3 regions of the Bacillus pacificus genome follow, and region 1 is predicted to be linked to each of the others. Evidence: riboswitches for the same ligand, from Rfam matches in the RefSeq annotation. Region 1 holds a riboswitch; each other region holds the start of a gene.
What was found. A riboswitch is a leader RNA that binds a small molecule or an ion and turns the genes downstream of it on or off. The one in region 1 is predicted to bind S-adenosylmethionine.

Region 1 (7,471 bases):
TCCTATAAAACAATGAATCTATGTTTTGCTGACGCAGAACAGTATTACATTATGCTGTTCCTTTAGCCCGTTCGTTAGGAAATGGCATATTTAATATAGAAGCAATGTACTGTTTTCCATGCATTCGAGCTAATGATTCTAATATTTGGCGAACACGTTTTGTAAGATGACCTTGTTTTTTTATTTCCTCACAATATGCGTCATAGAAAACGTATTTAGCCCAAAGGAAATCATCTTGTTGGAATAAGAAATGATTTTTGTACCATTCTCCAATTGTATGGTAACAATTGTTTTCCTGTATTGCTGCACTTTGAGAAAGAATACGATCAGATAAAGATGCAGTTAAATGAGAAATTGTGTTTTCTGTTTCAATTTGTAATGTTTTTTCTAACATTGTAATGATGTGACGAGTAGCCATATGTTAACTCTCCTTTGTGTAAATGGGTAATACCATTCTATATTTAAAAAATTCTTACTATATACTATTATACAATATATGGAATGCATCTACCTGCTTTTTAGGTTGCATTTACAAAATCTTTTTTATTTGTTTACAAAAATAAAGTAAGATACAGTATATAGGAAAAAATAATAAAGGAATGAACGAGTTGTATATAACAGTAGAAGAAGCTGCGGAGTATTTGAATTTACCAAAGTCGTATATTGAAGAGTTAATTCAGCAAAAGAAAATTCGTGCACTATTTGATGGAGAGCAATATTTATTAAATAAAGAACAATTCAATACACATTTAGAACAAATGGAGAAATATAAGCAATTAGTGGAAGAAATATTGAACGAACCCATTCCAGAAGATATGGATGTTAAAGACGAAGATTAAACTATGGGAAATCCCTTATGAAGATATGCAGAAATGTATCTTCATAAGGGATTTTTTGTTTAAAGATATTAAAGCATAAGGAGTTGTTAGCCTTTCTTCAAATTTTGATAGGTAGTAGTCTACCATGTTAAAAGCATATTTTTTCTAGCTAGGACAAACATAGAGAACGTAACCTGTACAGATACATATACTATCAGTGCAAAAGCTTATAAATTAATGGAAGGGGTTTTCTCGTGAGTTTATTTCATTGTGATTTCTTGGAAGATTTAATTGGATCTTTTGTGAGAGTAAACAGGGGTGGTCCAGAATCTCAAAAAGGAACAATAGTCGCAGTATGTTCGGATTACTTTGTATTAAAGAATGAAAAAGGAGAGCTCTATTACTATCAGATTCGTCATCTGAAAAGCGTTACAAAAAATGTGAAAGATTGTAAAGCAGATGATTGTGGATGGTTGGAATGTGAGTGTGAAGGTGACTTTGAAAAGCTACTTCAAAGCTTCAAATATCGTTGGGTGAAAATTAATCGTGGTGGCCCAGAGAAAGTTGAAGGTATCTTACAAGATGTTTCTTGTGAGTTTGTGACATTAATTGTAAAAGAAGAAGTTATATTAGTTGCAGTACCTCATATTAAGAGTGTCACAGTAGCGTGCGAAGAGAGCGAAGAAAGTAATAATGAAAGCTGTTGTTCAGGTCGAGAGCGCGCACAAAGACCATCAAGTAGAGGAAGATAATAAGAAAGGAGGATATGAATTTGGAGAGTGTATTATGCTGTGAGCAAATTAAGTGCTTAGTTGGTGAGACTGTAAAAGTAAATCTTCGTGGCCCAGAGAGTCGAGTAGGGGTACTTGTATCGTTAGGAAGAGATTACCTTACATTACAACTCCCTCTTGGTGAATTAGTATATTACCAATTGAAACACGTGAAGAGTCTAGTTAAGAAAGTGAAAGAAAGTAAATGTGACGATTGCTATGTTTCATGTTTCTGCTCTGATGATGATACTTTTGTCGATGTATTATGTGACTTGAAGTATAAGTGGGTAAAGATTAATCGTGGCGGCCCAGAGTGTGTAGAAGGCTTATTAAGTGAAGTGCATGAGGAATGTATTACACTAGTAAACTGTGATGAGGTCATTTATATCATTAATTATCATATTAAGAGTGTGAGTCAAGTAGTTAAATGTAAAAAGAATGAAGATGAATAATGTTTAATAAATAAGAGGGGCATTATGAGGGAAAGAGAAGAACAATTTCTTATTTCGATAGTATGAAAAGGAATTACTTACTATTAAGACAGAACTTTGCCCTGATTATTTTTTTACCGAAGACAGGAAAGAAGAAATTTATAGGAAGGAGGATATAGATGAATGAGTTGAATAAAAATATTGGAGAAAATATATATATTAAATTAATCGGTGAAAAAAGATTTAAAGGTGTATTAATAGACGTAGGAAATGATATCGTTGTTCTTTACAATGGACAAGACTACGTATATATATCTTTATATCATGTACAACATTATAAAATTTTACGACCACATGATGAAGAAGTAGCAAAACCAGATGTTGATTCTGTCATTAAGAGAGAATCTCCTTCAATTTCTTTGAGGAAAGTATTAAGTACCTCTAAAGGGATTTTTACAGAAATTTATGTAGCTGGAAATGCTCCAATACATGGATATGTTACAAGTGTAATGAACGATTATATCGTTTTTTATAGCCCGGTTTATAAAACAGTGTATATATCTTTAAAGCATTTGAAATGGTTAATTCCGTATAAAGAAAATCAAGTGCCTTATGCCCTCAATAAAAATGAACTCCCCGTGAATCCATTAAATATTACGTTAGCTCGAACTTTTGAAGAACAGCTTATTAAAATGGCTGGCAAAATCATGGTGTTCGATTTAGGTGAGGAATCTAATAAAATCGGAAAGATGGCAAAAATTGATGAAGGTCATATTGAAATATTAAAGGCGCGTGATGCGAAAATGTATGTAAATATTCAACATGTAAAATCTGTCCATTGTCCGTAAGTTAATTGAAAGGGCTGGCTTTTTCTTTTATATGTAGAAGAAAAGGTCGAGCCTATTTGTTTAGATCGATTTGAATATGAGGGAAAAAATGAATTGAATATAAATATGTTAGTATGACTGTTGAAGAGGAAATTTTGTGCGAAATTATAAAGAATATGTACGAGCTATCTTTTGATGTATTCAATTTATTTTTTTGAGGGAGAACTGCTTAACTAATATATTAAAGGGGTTTTGTTGGTGGAGCAGTTTCCAAATTCGTTATCGATTACATTACTTGGCAGTGCTGGTGGAGCAGCAAAAGCAGTTTTAGCGATTTTAAATCAAGCGATAGTAAATGAAAAAGACCCGATTTATGAAGTGATAAAGAATGTTACATTTTATTTGGTTGATATAAAACAAAAAGATAGGACGTATTATGACGAGTTGTTTCCAAATTTGAAAGATCAATTGTTTTTATCCGAAATAGACCTCCAAGATGTAGTGACATTTAAAAAGCATTTAAAAGAAAGTAGTACGAGCGTTGTTATTGATGTTTCGGGGGCAGATACGATCAGAGTATTAAGCTGTTGTAATGAACTTGGAATTTGTTATATTAATTCAGCTTTGGAAAACGAGGCAGTAGATCAGGACGATAGTTTAATCGGCTTTCAGCTTACGGAAAGATATACGAGATTTGAGAAGGAAAAAGATAAATTTACAAATACAAAAGCAATTATAGGCTCAGGTATGAATCCAGGTGTCGTTCAATGGATGGTTGTTGAACTTATGAAGGAACGCCCGAATGAAAAGCCAAGAGCATGCTATATAGTAGAACATGATACGTCATTTTTGAATGATACAGCACTTATAAAGCCTCATACACTGTATGCTTCATGGGCAGTAGAGCGATTTCTAGATGAAGCGATATGGAGTTATCCGATGTATATGAGTCATCATCGTCCTCTTTACTTTTATGAAGATGTATATGCTTCAGAGTATAAAGTAAAGTTGGGAGAGAAAGAGTTTTATGGTTGTTTGATGCCGCATGAGGAAGTTTTAATTTTAGGGAAAAACTTTAACATGGAAGTAGGGTTTCTTTATCGAATTAACGAGTATACAACAAATATAATTAGACAGAATTTAGATAAGGTAGAAGATCTATGGAATTGGAATCGTAAAGTATTTAATCCAGCTGAAGAAGAGATTGCGGGCGAGGATCTAGTCGGTGTATTACTCGTTTATGAAAATAGCGAGACCTATATGTATAACGTGATGAATAGCAGTCAAGTTTTTCATAAATATAAAACGAATGCGACATACTTCCAAGTAGGATGTGGCATTTATGCTGGCTTGTGTAGTTTACTGTTCGATAACTTTAAACAAGGTGCCTATTATGTAGAGGAATTATTACTAAATACAGAAAGTAAGTACGGAGAATATTTGAATTTATATATGAATGATTTTGTAGTTGGTGGAAATGACTTTACGGATGGATTGCTACATGATCGAGTAAGGTGGATATAAATTGTGATGAAAAGGAAGGGGAAATCTCCTTCCTTTTCGCGTTATAAACGTACATATTGTCCTGAAAGTAATTTCCTTATCATTTAATGAGATAATATGTAGAGTTTTTGTATTGATCATGAGGAGTAGCAAGGAAGTATTGCGATTCAAAGTAGCGGAGAGCTAGGAATGAAAGTGGAGATTTTTTTACCGATAGCATAATGCGCTAGAAGAAAATATTTTTCAGAAAAGTGTTCTTGTTGCGTAAATATAAACATTTTATAAAATGTTTCGAGAAGGGTTTTTTTTATAAAATACTTCGTTTATAATGGAGGAAAATATCGACATGAGATTTGTTATTCATGTAACGGTTCGGTAGTGTTAGAAAAAGAAGGGGTGCACGCGCATCCTTTTTTCTATGCAGATATTATGAAAGAGGTGGTATGATGGAATTAACATTAAATTCGACTGTATGCTTGCACACGATTCAATTTCGAAAAGAGCAAAAGAATTATATTGTAAAAGATACAATTACAGGAGAAAAATATGAAATGCCGCCACTTTGGATTGATGCATTGGCAATGATGCGTGACGGTTTTTTATTAGGGGAAATTGAGGAGAAATTAAAAGAAGAGTATCCGGAAGAAGAAATAAATATGTTAGCATTTACGAGGCAACTGTTAGAGCTAGAGCTTGTCGGAATGGTCGATGGGGAAGAAATAGCTTGTACAAAGAAGAAAGAGAAAGATTATTTAGCTTGGTTACGTCCTCGCGTTGAGCAATTCTTTCTTAGTTTAAATAAAAGAAATAGAAGCAAAGGTCAATGATGATCTTTGCTTTTTTGTATAGTTTGTTTAAAAAATTACAGCGAATGCTCTTGCGAAAGCACCGTCGCTATTTTTAATTTTTAAAGGTGCTGCTGAGAAAAAGAAACGTTTCGCATTAATGGCATCTAAGTTTGTTAAGTTTTCGATTAAATAAATATTATTCCCAAGTAGTATGTGATGAATCGGTGATGTTTCTGTCGTTACCTCGTCAGGAGAAATGAAATCTAAACCGACAGATTTTACTTTTAATTGAACTAATTCTTCAGCTAATTCTTCGGAAAGATAAAAGGCTTCTTGTTCATACGCTTCTGTATTCCATTTATTAGATAGGTTGGAATGGAAAATGACAATATCACCTTCTTTTATGTCAGCATTGTGTAATACTTCTTTAGGTAGTTTTCGTTCTTGTACATGAGTTACATCAATAAGAACAGCTTCACCTACAAATTGATCTAGGGGCAATTGATCAATAGTCGTTGCGCCTGAAATGAAATGAGCAGGAGCATCACAATGTGTACCAACATGAACGACAGAATGAAAATCTGTAACTTGATATCCTGTCTCTTCAACACTTGTAATGGCTTCTAAATTGATTTTTGGTGTTCCAGGAAATTGAGACATATTGTTTTCAAATGTTTGGGATAGGTCAATTACTTTCACTTTAAATACCTCCAAGTATATATTTTGAAATATAAAAAACTCACCTTTCATAATCAAGAAAGATGAGTTTTGCACACAATAGTTACGTTTTATCTTTCAAAATGCAATGCATTTTGCAGGAATTAGCACCTATTCAGTTTGTATAAACTGAGGTTGCTGGGCTTCAAAGGGCCGGTCCCTCTGCCTCTCTTGATAAAGGTATATTCAATTTAAAGTTCGGAATTTTCGTGATAATAAAATTGTAATTCATTTCCTTTTTCTGTGCAACACAAAATAGGTATTCACCCAAATAAAGTTGCTCGCATATTGTAGCTTATGTAAATAGAATGCTGCGAAGGAGTGAGTGCAGTGACAGGGAAGGTATTGAATTATTATGCTGGTGGAAATACAGCTAGAGGATTTCATAATTTATATGAAGAGAATTTAAAAGGACTAAACAGATTATTTATTTTAAAGGGTGGACCTGGAACGGGAAAATCTTCTTTAATTAAGGTAATAGGTCGTGAATGGGTTGAAAAGGGATATGATATTGAATTTTTACACTGTTCTTCTGATAATAAATCGGTTGATGGTGTCATTATCCCGAAGTTAAAAGTAGGAATTGTTGATGGAACATCACCGCATGTTATTGAGCCAAAAATGCCAGGAGTTGTCGAGGAGTATATTAATTTAGGAATTGCTTGGGATTCAGATAAGTTAAGAAAGCAGAAAGTGGAAATTGAACGATTTGTTTCAGAAGCAAGCAAAGCTTTTCAAGCTGCTTACGCTCGTTTTAACGAGGCATTAGTTATACATGATGAGTGGGAGAAAATATATATTAGTAATATTGATTTTAATAAAGCGAACGAACTAACCGAGCAGCTCATTCAGAAATTATTTACAGATAAAGTTGGGAAACAATCGCTTGTGAAACATCGGTTTTTAGGAGCAGCTACACCGAAAGGAGCAGTTGATTTTGTTCCTAACTTAACAGAAGGATTACCACATCGTTATTTTATAAAAGGACGCCCAGGTTCTGGGAAATCAACAATGCTCAAAAAATTAGCTAAGGTAGCAGAAGAAAAAGGATTTGAAGTTGAAGTATATCATTGTGGGTTTGATCCAAATAGTCTTGATATGGTTATCGTAAGAGAATTAGGGTTTGCGATTTTCGATAGCACCGCACCACATGAATATTTTCCGAGCCGTGAAGGTGATGAAATTATAGATATGTATGCCCTTATTGTAACACCAGGGACGGATGAGAAGTATGCGGAGGAAATTCGTGACGTCTCTATTCAATATAAAGCAAAAATGAATGAGGCGATGTCTTTTTTAGCGAAAGCGAAATCAGTTCGTGATAAATTAGAACGAATTTATATTGCTGCTATGGATTTTTCAAAAGTAGATGCATACAAAGAGGAGATTCAAAAAGAGTTTGAACGAATTGCGGTTAGTGTAACTGAAAAGAACAAGTAAAAAATAACGAATTTTGACAGGCTGTCGGAAATTTTCTGACAGCTATTTTAGTATGTAGTAAACTTAGTAATATATTTGTCGAATTTCCAAGGAAATAATCAAAAAATAGAGAGGGTATGAAATGAGAGAGAAAATTAAGTTGGAGTTAGAACGAATTGAGAAAGAAAATGATGTGAA
Region 2 (7,471 bases), 210 kb from region 1:
TGAAAAAAGTGAATGAAGTTAATCAGGAAATATATAAGCCTGTAAAGATGAACAGGTTATGGATGATTCTTGTATTAGGAACACTTACGGCGATTGGGCCATTATCTATTGATATGTATTTGCCTTCGTTACCGAAATTAACGGATGACTTGCAAACAGGTGCATCCCTAGCCCAGCTTACATTAACAGCTTGTTTGCTTGGGCTTTCAGTAGGACAATTATTTGTTGGCTCAATTAGTGATATTTACGGAAGACGCAAACCTCTTATTATTGCTCTCATTATTTATGTTGCTTCTTCTTTACTTTGTGCTGTTGCGCCATCTATTTGGACGTTAGTGTTATTACGCTTCCTACAAGGAGCTTCGGGATCAGCCGGGATTGTTATATCACGTGCAATGGTACGTGACATGTATTCAGGTTCTGAAATGACGAAGTTCTTCTCACTACTTATGTTAGTAAACGGAGCAGCGCCTATTTTGGCACCGATTATTGGGGGACAATTATTACAATTTACAACGTGGCGCGGTGTTTTCATCGTTCTTGGAGCAATAAGTGTATTCATGTTAATATCAGCTACTTTCGTATTGCGTGAAACATTACCTCCTGAAGAAAGAGAAACAGGTGGTTTGTCAGGGACGTTAGCGACGTACGGAAAACTATTAAAGGATCGTTTGTTTATGGGATATGCATTGTCACAAGGATTAGTAACAGCGGCAATGTTTGCATACATTTCGGGCTCACCATTTGTGTTGCAGAACATATACGGAGCATCACCACAGCAATTTAGTTTATTCTTTGCAATCAATGGTATTGGTATTATTATTGCTAGTCAGGTAACAGGTCGTTTAGCGGGGAAAGTGAATGAGAAGACATTATTTGTCTCTGGTATCATTATTGCAGCTGTTGGTGGTTTATCTTTACTACTGACAATCTTACTAGGAATAGGGTTAATTGGCGTTTTATGCTCGTTATTTCTTGTCGTATCAAGTGTTGGGGTTGTCTCAACAACTGGGTTCTCGTTAGCGATGAGAAATCAGAAGCAAGCTGCAGGAACAGCATCAGCTTTATTAGGCTTATTACAGTTCATTTCAGGAGCACTTGTTGCACCGTTAGTAGGTATTGGGGGAAGTAACACCGCATTACCGATGGGTGTTGTAATAGCTCTTTGTGAAGTTGGTGCTGTGTTATGTTATTTGTTTATGGCCAGAAGAAGTGAGAAGCAGTTTGAACTGCAACAAAGACAAAATTTAGAGGCTTAACAAAAAAGAACTGATTCAAAGGTAATATTTGAATCAGTTCTTTTTTTCATTTCTTTGAAATACCTCATATAGTTTTGTAAGGTGATGTAGTAAAGCAGTGCAAAAGTTATTTGTATAAAGTGACGATACTGTGACAAACATGTTGGTATATATGTTACGATGTCGTCTTAAGTGTAAAAAGTAGGATGTTCTCGGTATAATAACAAGTGGAGATAAAAGAAACTATAATGAGTAATAGCTGTAGATAAAAGGAGAAGAAGAGATGAAGAAGGTTTTGGGTATTGCTGTAATGGGAAGTATGCTCCTTCTAGCAGGGTGTAATGGAAATAAAGATACGAAAGAACCGAAAGAAAAGGTAGAACAATCTACTGAGCAAACAGAAGAGATGAAAGAATACCGTGCAGTACATGAAAAATATGATTTGAAAATGAATAAAGAGATTAATAAAGCACTACAGTTATTTGAAGTAGCAAAAGAAAAGGGCGGTAAGGAAATAACGACTGCTACATATAAAGAAGATGTGCAAAAGGTAACAACGAGCATGTTAGAAGATATTGATCATATACGAAAAGAAATTCGTGTTCCGAAGTCGAAAGAGCAAGAACATGAGGTATATGTCGGTTTCTTGAATGAATCGGAACAAGCAATGAAAAAATTACAGAAGTTAGCTAAAGAAGAAGATTCATCGTTGATTCGTGATATAGAAATTAATTTTGCAACAGCATCGACATACTATAAACGTTTTCAAGCAGAAACGAAAAAATAACCTTGCCTATGCAAGGTTATTTTTTCTTCTTGCCATCTCCATCTTCATCCTCGGATACTAATATCTTCTGTTCTTCGTGAAATTCGGAAATAGTTTGCCCGGTAATATTATCGAAAGGGGTATAAAAAGAAGTGATACTTTTCTTTTTGATGAAGAGTTTGTAGAAGCCGATGATGACAAGTATAACGATTGTTAAGGGTAATCCTATAGTAGCTAGAAGTAAGGGGTCCATCTTATAACTCCTTTCATATCTTTTTTTATTATAAGCGAAATACGATATAGATAAATAAAAGTATTAAAAACTGATTTTTCTAAATATATCCAATTTGATTGACTTTTCATTTTTTCAGAATTATAATTCGAAATATACAATTTGAACCAAATAATAATATAGCAATTTACTTATCCAGAGAGGTAGAGGGACTGGCCCTATGACACCTCAGCAGCGGGTTCTGTAATAGGAACACCGTGCTAATTCCAGCAAGCAAGTCTTGAAAGATAAGTGATGGGCCTTTGTTTATTAAGCCTTGATCTTATTTTTTAAGATCAAGGCTTTTTGTATTCTAAAAAGAGAAAAGGGAGTAATGGAAAAAGTACGTTCATAAAACTAAGTAAATATATGTGTTTAGGGGGTTATTAGAGTGTATGTAATTAAAAAATTATCAGTTATGGTGTTCACGCTATGGGTTATTACGACGGTGACATTTCTAATTATGCATATTATTCCGGGGGATCCATTTTCATCAGATGCAAAAATCTTTCCTGAAGAAGTGATCCAAAACATGAGAGCGAAGTATCACCTTGATGAACCGTTATGGAATCAATATGTTGCTTATTTAGACGGCGTAGTTCATTTTGATTTTGGTGAATCTGTTCAATCAACCGGGCAAGGTGTATCAGAAATTATAACAACTGGTTTTGGTCCATCAGCAATTATTGGTTTACAAGCACTTATTATTTCATTGCTAGTCGGAATTGCTGCAGGTACATTTGCTGCTCTCTATCATGGGAAGGTAATTGATTACGGTGTAAGTTTACTTGCCATCCTCGGTATTTCTATTCCGAGTTTTATTTTAGCACCACTATTTATACAAGTATTCGCTATTCAATTCGAGCTCTTACCAGTAGCCTCTTGGGGTACATTTGAACATACGGTATTGCCATCCTTTGCATTAGCGTTAGGACCAATCGCAGTGATTACAAGATTTGTTCGCTCTAATATGATCGAAGTACTGCAGAGTGATTATATTAAGTTAGCGAGAGCGAAAGGTATACCGATTAAGAAGATTATTATAAGACATGCTCTTCGAAATGCAATTGTTCCGGTACTTACATTTGTTGGACCATTAATGGCGGGACTTTTAACAGGTACTTTCGTTATTGAAAAGATTTTTTCAATTCCTGGTCTCGGAAAATATTTTGTAGATAGTATTTTTAATCGAGATTATCCAGTGATTATGGGAACAACCATTTTTTATAGTGCACTTTTAATTGTATGTATTTTTATTACAGATATTATTCATCGTATTGTTGATCCACGTATTCGTTCTATTACGTAAGGAGGAGATGTTTAGATGGGGGCTTATGAAATTAATGACCAGTTATTAACAAATGAAGAGAAAACAGAATTAACAATAAATAAAGATCAGCAAAAGATTAGCCGAAAGAAAGAAGTGTTTCGTAAGTTTGTATCGAATCCAATCGCAGTTTTAGGATCAGTGACGTTATTACTCATTATTGTTTTCTCACTTGTTGGTGAAAGTTTAACGCCATTTACTGCGAGTGAACAAGTAAAAGAGGCAACAAACTTACCACCTAGTAGTGAGCATTGGTTCGGAACAGATGATTTGGGAAGAGATATATGGGCACGTACTTGGGCTGGCGGGAAAATTTCATTAACAGTTGGATTAGTGGCAGCTGCTCTTGATATAGGACTTGGTGTGCTAATCGGAGGATTTAGTGGATATGTGAGAGGGCGCAATCGCCTTGGGACATTAATTGATGAGTGGATTATACGAGGAATCGAAGTGTTATACGGTATCCCATATTTATTAATTGTTATTTTACTATTAATTGTTATGAAACCAGGTCTTTTTACCATTATCATCGCCCTTGCATTAACAGGATGGATTGGTATGGCACGTCTCGTTAGGGCGCAAGTTTTATCTTTAAAACAAAGAGAGTTTGTTATTGCAGCGGAGCGATTAGGTACATCACATATGAAAATTATATATGGGCATTTAATTCCGAACTTAACAGGCATTATTATCGTAAATTTATCATTTACAATTCCAGCAGCTATTTTCTCAGAATCATTTTTAAGCTTTATCGGACTAGGAGTGCAATCACCGGCAGCAAGCTGGGGGACGATGACGAATGATGCACTTGGGACATTACTAAGCGGGGAATGGTGGCAGCTATTCTTCCCAGCAATCATGATTGCCCTCATTATGTTCGCATTTAATGCGATTGGTGATGGTTTACAAGATGCAATTGATCCAAAAATCGTAAAACAGAATCGAAAGGAGAAAAAACATGGGACAGCTCTTATCTTTAGAAAACGTAACGTTAGCCGTTGAAAAAGAGAATAGTAAACAAGCAATTGTGAAGCATGTTTCCTTTTCTATTAGCGAAGGTGAAATAGTTGCGCTTGTAGGAGAAAGTGGCTCAGGGAAAAGTGTTACAGCACAATCTATTATCGGCTTAAATCAAGAATCAATTCATATTGATGATGGAAATATATCTTTTGAATCAGAGGAATTAACGAATCTACAAGAATCAGAATGGAATCAAATTCGTGGGAAAGATATTGCTTTTATCTTTCAAGATCCACTTTCATCTTTAAATCCGACGATGAAGGTGGGAAGGCAAATTACAGAGGTGATTTTGCAACACGAAAAGAAATCGAAAAAAGAAGCAAAAGAAATTGCGATTAACTTATTAAATGATTTAGGGATACATGAAGCAGAGAAACGCTTTGAACAGTACCCACATCAATTAAGCGGAGGCATGAGGCAACGTATTTGTTTAGCAATCGCATTTGCTTGCCACCCAAAACTCGTTATTGCGGATGAACCTACGACAGCATTAGATGTAACAATTCAAAAGCAAATTATGGAGTTATTAAAGGAAAGAAAGGAAAAGCAAAATACGAGTATTTTACTAATTACGCACGATTTAGCACTTGTACGTGAAGTAGCGGATCGAGTAGTTGTGATGTATGGGGGACGTGTTGTTGAAAAAGGAACGATAGAGGAAGTGATAGGTTCCCCTAAACATCCATACACAAAAAGCTTATTACAAGCAATTCCCAATATGGACGATTCCGAAAAAGTATTACGTGCAATAGAAGGAACGACACCTTCCATTGAGACGTTAAATAGCTTTGGTTGTCCTTTTGTAAATCGTTGTCCAGTAGCGATAAAAGAATGTATTCATCGTTTCCCAGAGAGAACAACATATTCCAAGGAGCATAGTTCACATTGCTGGCAACATGTTCTGGAGCATAATAAGGCGAAATCAAAAGAGAAGGTGAATGCCTCATGACGACAGATTTAATTACTGTAAAGCAAGTAACGAAAACATATGGAAGTAAAAATAAAGAAATCGCAGCGTTAAAAGATATATCACTTTCTATCCCGAAAGGAACAACGCTTGGCATTATTGGCGAAAGTGGTTCAGGAAAAACAACACTTGGAAAGCTCATAGCTGGGATTGAGAGCCCAACGTCTGGTGAAATTGATTATAACGGTCAAGTCGTTCACAAACTGAAGGCAGCTCATAAACGTGATTTCTTACAGAAAGTACAGTTTATTTTTCAAGATTCCACAGCAGCATTAAATCCGCGCTGGAAAGTACGCGATAGCGTAACGGAAGGCTATATTTCATTTGGTTTAGGTGATAAAGGATTGAAAGATAAAGTGGCAGGTGATGCGCTAGAGCGTGTTGGGTTAGATAGACGATATATTGATCGCTATCCGCATGAATTTAGCGGAGGACAACGCCAACGTATCGCTATTGCAAGAGCGTTATTGTGTGAGCCAGAAGTATTGATTCTTGATGAACCAATTTCAGCATTAGATGTTTCATTGCAAATTCAAATTGTACATTTACTGCAAAAGATTCAAAAAGAACAAGGCTATACATATTTATTTATCGCGCACGATTTACCGATGGTTCACTATTTATGTGAAAAAGTGGCTGTCCTATATAAAGGAGAACTTGTTGAATTTGGAAATACGGATGAAGTATTCCGTAATCCACAACATTCTTATACAAAAACATTATTAGCATCAACACCAAAAATTTCAGGTTAAAGGAGAATGTAGGATGAAGAAGTTTTTACTGTTTGTCATTATGACTGTTTTAGCAATTACTTCTGTCGCTTGCGGTAAGAAAGAGACGCAAAAGGCGAGTGCTGGTAAGGGGGAAGGAGATCGATTAGTAACGAATATTGGTAGCGATCCATATACACTTGATTCCGCTATTGCGACAGATAGTACTTCAGGTTATGTAATTGGACATTTATTCTCAAGCTTATATACGCAAGATAGTGATGGGAAATATCAAAATGAATTAGCAGAGAAAGAAGAAGTAAATGCTGATGGAACTGAGTATACAATTCATTTAAAGAAAGATATTAAATGGTCAGATGGTTCTCCTATTACAGCAAATGATTTTGAATTTGCATGGAAGCGATTATTAAATCCGAAAACGGGTTCTATGAATGCAACAGAAATGTATTTTATTAAAGGGGCAGAAGCATACAATACTGGAAAAGGTGAAGAAGGACAAGTTGGCATTCAAGTCATTGATCCTCAAACATTAAAGGTAACACTTGAGCACCCAGTGTCTTCTATTAAACAAAAATTGGCAAGCTCATTATTCATTCCATTATCTAAAAAATCAATTGATGATAATAATAAATTAAAAACAGATCCAAAAGAGTTAATTACGAACGGACCATTCACATTAAAAGAATGGAAGCACAATCAGGCTATTACAGTACAAAAAAATAAAGAATACTATGATAAAAAGGTAGCATTAAAAGAAATTGAGTTTCGTATTATTCCAGATTCTAAAACAGCGTACCAATTATACAAATCAAAAGAATTAGATTTACTAAGTGGTTTACCACAAGAGATGATTGAGAAAGAAAAAGGAAATAAAGAATACAAGCGTGTTGCAGGATTTTCATCTTATATTTATTCGTTTAATGTAGAAAAAGAGCCGTTCACAAATGCGAAAGTACGTAAAGCATTCTCATTAGCAGTTGATCGTAAGTTTATTGTTGAAAAACTGTATAAAAACAATGCACAAGAAGCAAATGCATTCGTTCCAGAAGGAGCAAAAACACAAAGTGGGCGTGATTTCCGTAAAGAAAAAGGTGGTTACGTTAAATTTGATCCAGCAGAAGCGAAAAAATTATTAGAAGAAGGCATGAAAG
Region 3 (7,471 bases), 200 kb from region 1:
TGCAATCCGTAATGCTTTATCTGGTTTACTATGGGGAACTGGAAACTTATTCTTACTTCTTTCACTACCACGTGTCGGAGTAGCAACAAGCTTCCCATTATCTCAAACTGGAATCGTTATCTCAACATTCGGTGCGATTGTCTTCTTAGGTGAAAAGAAAACAAAACGTCAATTGATCTTTATTGCACTAGGTAGTGTTTTAATTATTGGTGGCGCTGTATTGTTAGGTATGACAAAAGCATAAACTTATATTCTATTAATAAACCCCTGAAGCGTATGTGCTTCAGGGGTTTTCCAACTCTAATTATTTTCTAGATATAATTATTTGTATGTTTTTGTCCCTTATAATTGTTCTTCCACTCTAGTAAACCAGCTATACATATAAAGAGATTAATAACAGCTAATATTAGCATAACGTATAACCCGGAGGAAATATAAATTGAAATACTAACTACATTATATAAAATCCATAAATGCCAGTTTTCTAAGATTTTTCGACTTAGCATAAATTGAGCTACTAAGCCTAATACAGCATTTAAAGCATCTAAATATGGACTTGTTGATTCTAAATAATGAACTTGATAATAACCCCAACCAATCCATGCAGCTAAAATAAAGACTATATAGAAAATCCAACCTTTCAAATCTAAACGAACTGTTGCTTTTACCTCTTCTTCACCACTGCGTGCAATCCAATAATACCAACCATATACATTAAAGATAAATTGAAAGGCTGCCAATACTGCCATTGCATATAAACCTTGTGTAATAAAAATATATAGAAATACCGCAACAGTAATCATACCGAATAAAAAGTTGGATACTTTTTCTCTTGCTAATAGCCAAACATTGATAATTCCCATGACCGATGCAAAGATTTCAATATAGCTCGATTGAATATACAATCCAACCAATACACAAATAATACTAGTAATGAGTAAAAAGAGCGGACTTCTAATCATAATCATCTCTCCCCAGATGTGTAATAAATTCCCTATCACCAGTATAAGGAATCACTCTCCCTTTCACCATTAATTTCCTACTTTTCATTATCTATTCCATCTACAATAAGCCTTTTCTTTTTACAAAATTCTCTTAAAAATGGTATCGTTTTTTATAACATATCTCCACTAGAAAGGAATAGAGGATATGCTAACTAAACATCGAATTCTATTTATTGGTGCTGGTCGTATGGCAGAAGCTATATTTTCCGGATTACTGAAAACAAGCAAAGAATACATCGAAGAAATTATCGTTTCTAACCGAAGCAACGTAGAAAAGCTAGAACAATTACAAACGCGATATAATGTGTCTACTACAACAGATTGGAAGCAGCATGTTACATCTGTTGATACGATTGTTTTAGCAATGCCGCCTTCTGCACATGAAGGTTTATTAGCGGAATTATCTCCGTTACTATCGAGTCAACTTGTCGTAACGGTAGCTGCTGGCATTGGCCCATCTTATTTAGAAGAAAGACTTCCTAAAGGAACACCTGTTGCTTGGATTATGCCAAATACAGCTGCTGAAATCGGAAAGTCTATCTCCTTATATACAATGGGACAATCGGTAACCGAGATGCATCAGGAAACCTTGCAACTGCTTTTAAGAGGTATTGGTACTTCGCAACTTTGCACTGAGGAAGAAGTTCATCAGCTTACTGCAGTTACGGGAAGTGCACCGGCCTTCCTTTATTACTTTGCTGAAAGCTTAATTGAAGCAACAAAAAGTTATGGAGTTGATGAAGCGACTGCCAAACACCTTGTCATTCAAATGATTTCTGGCTCTGCCTCTATGCTCGAACGAACGCAAGATCCAGCTAACCTCCGCGAACAAGTAACAACACCAGGTGGTTCCACAGCTGAAGGTCTCAAAGCTTTATATGAATATAATTTTTCAGGGGCAATTCAAAAAGCAGTAGAAGCAACAAACAAAAAAGCTAGGGGGAAATAATATGAGTTTAACAAGTTTAAAAGACTATACAACATTACATAACGGTGTAAAAATGCCTTGGTTCGGCTTAGGTGTTTTTAAAGTAGAAGATGGTTCAGAAGTAATTGAGTCTGTGAAAGCAGCAATTAAAAATGGCTACCGCAGTATAGATACTGCAGCAATTTATCAAAATGAAGAAGGCGTTGGCCAAGCAATTCGTGAATCAGGTGTTTCACGTGAAGAATTATTTATTACATCAAAAGTATGGAATAGCGATCAAGGATATGAAACAACACTTCAAGCATTTGAAACTACATTAGAAAAATTAGGACTAGAGTATTTAGATTTATATTTAGTACATTGGCCTGTAAAAGGGAAATATACTGAATCATGGAAAGCGTTAGAAAAACTTTATAAAGACGGCCGTGTTCGTGCAATTGGCGTGAGTAATTTCCATATTCACCACTTACAAGACGTATTTGAAATTGCTGAAATTAAGCCAATGGTCAATCAAGTGGAATACCACCCACGTTTAGCACAAGAAGAGTTACACGCTTTCTGTAAAGAACATAATATCCAGCTTGAAGCTTGGTCACCATTAATGCAAGGACAACTATTAGATAATCCAACGTTGCAAGAAATTGCGACAAAATATAATAAATCAACTGCGCAAATTATTTTACGCTGGGATCTACAAAACGAAGTTGTAACAATCCCTAAATCTATTAAAGAACATCGCATTATTGAAAATGCAAACATCTTCGACTTTGAATTAAGTGCTGATGATATGAAAGCAATTCAAGCTTTAAATGAAGACCGTCGCGTTGGTCCAGATCCAGATAACTTTAACTTCTAGTAGAAAAACCACTGCCATATGCAGTGGTTTTTCGTTAAAGAAAACTGAAAATTTAAACTATATTTCATTCAGTTGACACTTCATCATCCAAGGTGTAAGATTTTGAATTATCAAAGAAACACAAAAATTAATAAAGTTTATTCGTTTACTCATTGTATCAAGAGAGGTGGAGGGACTGGCCCTTTGAAACCTCGGCAGCAGGTTCATTTTTTGAATACTGTGCCACTTCCTGCAAGCTTTATAGCTTGAAAGATAGAATGAGGGACTTCGTTTATATACGGGTGCATAACTTGTACGTAAAAATCCCTCTTTCTCAATATGAAAAGAGGGATTTTTTATTTTTCATTTCCCTCATCATCATCCAAACTTAATTATTTAGGAGGAAAATCAAATGAAAAAAAAGTTTGTACCCGGTATTGCGTCAGTTGTAGGAGTAAGTATTTTATTAACTGGTTGCGGTAGTTATAAAAACGAAGCAAGCGGAGCAAATGCAAAAGACGAGGCACCTAGTAAACAGGTTTTAAACTTATCTTCACCTACTGAAATACGAACAATGGATACAGCTCGTGCTACAGATACTGATTCTGGTCAAGTAATGAGAAACGTATTTGAAGGTTTGTATAATCTTGGTGAAGGTAATAAACCTGTCCCTGGTGTTGCAAAATCTCATGAAGTAAGTGGCGATAAAACGAAATACACATTCCACCTGCGAGATTCAAAATGGTCAAACGGCACTCCTGTTACAGCGAAAGATTTTGTCTTCGCTTGGCAAAGAGCTGTCGATCCAGCAACAGCCTCTGAATATGCATTTCTATTCTTTGATATTAAAAATGCAACAAAAATTAACAACAAAGAACTTCCAGCCGACCAACTTGGTGTAAAAGCAGTTGATGACCATACGTTTGAGGTAGAATTAGAACGCCCTGTTCCATATTTTATTAGCTTAACAGCGTTCCCAACATTTCTACCAATTAACGAGGAATTCTTTAAAAAACAAGGTGATAAGTACGCTTTAGAAGACAATACAATCTTGTACAACGGCGCTTTTACACTAAGCGATTGGAAGCATGAACAAAGCTTTAAATTCAAGAAAAACCCTACCTATTGGGATAAAGATACTGTCAAACTAGAGGAAATCAATTTTAACGTCGTAAAAGAAAAATCAACAGAAGTAAACCTATTCGAATCAAAACAATTAGACCGTATAAAATTAACATCCGACTTCGTTGATAAATATAAAAAAGATGCGAACTTTAAAGAACGCCCGAACGTAGGCGTACAATTTTTACGTATGAACCAACAAAACAAAGTACTACAAAACGTGTCTGCACGCCAAGCAATCGATCAAACAATTGATCGAAAATCCTTTGTAAATACGTTATTAAATGATGGATCTACACCAACCTTTGGTCTCGTTCCAAAAAACTTTGCAAAAGGGCCTGATGGAAAAGACTTCCGTACTTTAAACGGAGATTTAACCAAAGTTGATACAAAATCTGCACAAGAGTTATGGAAAAAGGCGAAACAAGAGCTTGGTTCTGAAAAAATAACATTAGAATTATTAACAAGTGATGCTGACCTTGATAAGAAAACTGGTGAGTTCTTAAAAGGACAACTAGAAAAGAATTTAGATGGATTAACAGTAAATGTGAAACCACAACCACGTAAACAACAAGTTTCACTTTTATTAAAAGGTGACTATGAAATTGGTATTGACGGCTGGAGCCCTGACTTTGCTGATCCAATTACATTCCTTGAATTGTTTACAACGAATAACCCTTACAACTTGGATCATTACTCTAATAAGGAGTTCGATGAAACAATTGAAAAAGTGAAAACGACTTTAGCTGGTGATGAAAAAGCTCGCTGGGAAGCATTACTAGCATCTGAGAAAATATTATTTAAAGACTCAGTTATCGCTCCCCTTTACCAAAAAGGCGAATCTTATTTAGAACGTTCTTATGTGAAAGGAATTGTGCAAGTAGACTTTGCAGGCCAATTAAACTTCAAATGGGCACAAATTGAAAAATAAAAGGCAAGCTGAATTGAAGTTTTTCTATCTACAACAATTATTTTATTGAAAAAATGTATTAAAAGCGGATTCTCAATAAGAGAAAATCCGCTTTTTTAATATATTATTTTAAAAAATTAATACTCCACTTTTTATTATTGACATATAGTTCTTCTCAGTGTTAATATTCTAAATAATCAAAGAAACGAAATATTTCACCATCAAAATATAACGTCTCCTATGTTGAAACATATAACGATACATTATATTTCAACATGTATATACATATAGAACACCTGATTACCTACATATACATATTTATAATAGGTTTTCTCTTCTTCTATAAATACACTTCAAGACATGGACATTATGACGTTACGAACAACACATTTAGGGAGGAACGAACAATGAAGAAAAAAGTTGTACCTGTTGTTGCATCTGTTTTAGGGGCAAGTCTATTACTAACTGCTTGCGGGGGAAATAAAGATCATGCAAGCGGAGCGAAAGCAAAAGATAAAGCACCTGATAAGCCGGCAATTAACTTATCATTCGCTTCAGAAATTCCAACAATGGATGTTGCAAAAGCAACGGATGGGGAATCCATGAGCGTAATGCGAAATGTTTTTGAAGGTTTATACGCAATGGGAGAAGATAATAAACCAATTCCTGGTGTTGCTGAGTCGGTTGACGTTAGTCCCGATAAAACAAAATATACATTCCATCTGCGTGATTCAAAATGGTCAAACGGTACTCCTGTTACAGCAAAGGACTTCGTCTTCGCTTGGCAACGTGCCGTAAACCCTGACACAGCAGCTGAATATGCATTCTTATTCTTCGATATACAGAATGCGAAACAAATAAACCAAAAACAATTACCAGTTGATCAATTAGGTATTAAAGCTGTTGATGACAAAACGTTAGAAGTACAACTAGACCGTCCTGTTCCTTACTTCTTAAGCTTAACGACATTCTCAACATTCTTACCAATTAATGAAGAGTACTTAAAGTCTCAAGGCGATAAATACGGTTTAGAAACAAATCATTTAATTTACAACGGTGCTTTCACATTAGATAACTGGAAACACGAACAAGGCTTCCAATTGAAGAAAAACCCTAACTATTGGGATGCTAAAACGGTAAAATTAGAAGAAATCAACTTCAATATCGTTAAAGATAAGTCTACAGAAGTGAACTTATATGATTCAGGACAAATTGATCGCGTTGCTTTAACTGCGGAGTTTGTTGATAAATATAAGGGCGATCCAAACTTCAAAGAACGTGCTGAAGTTGGCATTCAATTTTTACGACTCAATCAAAAAAATGAAACATTAAAAAATCAACACGCACGCCTTGCTATTAACGGCGCAATGAATAAAAAAGCATACGTAGAAACAATTTTAAATAACGGCGCTGTTCCAGCTGAAGGAATGATTCCTGCGAAATTTGCAAAAAGCCCTGAAGGCAACGACTTCCGTAAAGAAAACGGAAATCTAGTGAAAGATGATGTGAAAACAGCGAAAGAAAACTGGAAAAAAGCGAAGCAAGAACTTGGTACTGACAAAGTAACAATTGAACTCTTAACAAGTGATAACGCTTTAGCTAAAAAGACTGGTGAATATTTAAAAGGTGAACTAGAAAAGAACTTAGATGGATTAACAGTGAATTTAAAACCACAACCACGTAAACAACAGTTAAAACTACTATTAAGTGGTGACTATGAAATCGGTATTGATGGCTGGGGCCCTGACTTCGCTGACCCAATTACATTCTTAGATTTATTTACAACAGATAGTGCGTATAACTTCGATAAATACTCTAACAAAGAGTACGATGAGCTCATTCATAAAGTAAAAACAGATTTAGCTGGTGATGAAAAAGCTCGCTGGGAAGCAATGAAGCAAGCTGAAAAAATTCTATTACAAGACGGTGCTGTCGCTCCTTTATACCAACAAGGTCGTTCTTACTTACAACGCGGATTTATTAAAGGACTTGTAACAACTGACTTCGGTGGTGAGTTTAACTACAAGTGGACAGAAGTTACAAAATAATGAGTGCTAATAAAAAGGTATCCAATTGAGGATACCTTTTTATTTTATGCTTCTTTAACTACAGAGCTTTTTCCCTTTACCATTCCTTTTATAGCTAAAGTCATCACTGCTACTGATTGTGTAACCAATACAATAACTAATAATGAAATAATATTTCTCTCTAAACTAACTCCTCCAAATATTATTGTATAATAGCCATTCGCTGCATATGTTGCGGGAAATAGTTCACCGATTGTTTGATATGTTTTAGAAAGCATCTCATGTGGGACAATTACACCGGAACTTACAAGTTGTAACGATAGTGAGATAATATTAAAAATCATACCTGCGTTTCCAAACACAGTTAGAAACATTTGTGTTAATGAAAGAAATGCGAAGAAGACTATTGCTTGAAACACCCATATACTCCCTACTGTTTCGTGCATCTCAATTTGGAAGCCTTTCATCAAACCAATTGTAATACATGCAAGTAAAATCGATGCTGTACCGTTTATAATTTGTCTTGATAAGAAATTACTCCAACCGCCCTTTACTTCTTTTGCAACTTTTGATAGTTCCATACTCATTATCATTGCTCCTACAAATGAAGCTAATACGATCATTAGCGGTACCATATTCACTGAA

Region 2: another riboswitch for S-adenosylmethionine. It lies ahead of LMD38_RS25100 (ABC transporter permease); the one in region 1 lies ahead of LMD38_RS24075 (cyclase family protein).
Region 3: another riboswitch for S-adenosylmethionine. It lies ahead of LMD38_RS25050 (peptide ABC transporter substrate-binding protein); the one in region 1 lies ahead of LMD38_RS24075 (cyclase family protein).

The regions. Positions count from the first base shown of each region.
Region 1 covers NZ_CP086328.1:4,672,111-4,679,581, reverse strand. The annotation lists gene LMD38_RS24110 (hypothetical protein) at 50-418, opposite strand; gene LMD38_RS24105 (helix-turn-helix domain-containing protein) at 600-839, shown strand; gene LMD38_RS24100 (spore coat protein) at 1,073-1,570, shown strand; gene LMD38_RS24095 (hypothetical protein) at 1,591-2,040, shown strand; gene LMD38_RS24090 (LSm family protein) at 2,199-2,867, shown strand; gene LMD38_RS24085 (hypothetical protein) at 3,105-4,370, shown strand; gene LMD38_RS24080 (hypothetical protein) at 4,796-5,176, shown strand; gene LMD38_RS24075 (cyclase family protein) at 5,204-5,836, opposite strand; SAM riboswitch class I at 5,923-6,035, opposite strand; gene LMD38_RS24070 (PRK06851 family protein) at 6,185-7,294, shown strand; gene LMD38_RS24065 (nucleotidyltransferase domain-containing protein) at 7,416-7,471, shown strand, end outside.
Region 2 covers NZ_CP086328.1:4,878,875-4,886,345, reverse strand. The annotation lists gene LMD38_RS25115 (multidrug effflux MFS transporter) at 1-1,259, shown strand, start outside; gene LMD38_RS25110 (hypothetical protein) at 1,522-2,025, shown strand; gene LMD38_RS25105 (DUF3951 domain-containing protein) at 2,042-2,257, opposite strand; SAM riboswitch class I at 2,425-2,530, shown strand; gene LMD38_RS25100 (ABC transporter permease) at 2,667-3,584, shown strand; gene LMD38_RS25095 (ABC transporter permease) at 3,600-4,604, shown strand; gene LMD38_RS25090 (ABC transporter ATP-binding protein) at 4,561-5,571, shown strand; gene LMD38_RS25085 (ABC transporter ATP-binding protein) at 5,568-6,341, shown strand; gene LMD38_RS25080 (peptide ABC transporter substrate-binding protein) at 6,355-7,471, shown strand, end outside.
Region 3 covers NZ_CP086328.1:4,868,663-4,876,133, forward strand. The annotation lists gene LMD38_RS25030 (GRP family sugar transporter) at 1-244, shown strand, start outside; gene pnuC (nicotinamide riboside transporter PnuC) at 312-962, opposite strand; gene proC (pyrroline-5-carboxylate reductase) at 1,150-1,953, shown strand; gene LMD38_RS25045 (aldo/keto reductase) at 1,955-2,788, shown strand; SAM riboswitch class I at 2,940-3,047, shown strand; gene LMD38_RS25050 (peptide ABC transporter substrate-binding protein) at 3,180-4,820, shown strand; gene LMD38_RS25055 (peptide ABC transporter substrate-binding protein) at 5,207-6,847, shown strand; gene LMD38_RS25060 (YhgE/Pip domain-containing protein) at 6,892-7,471, opposite strand, start outside.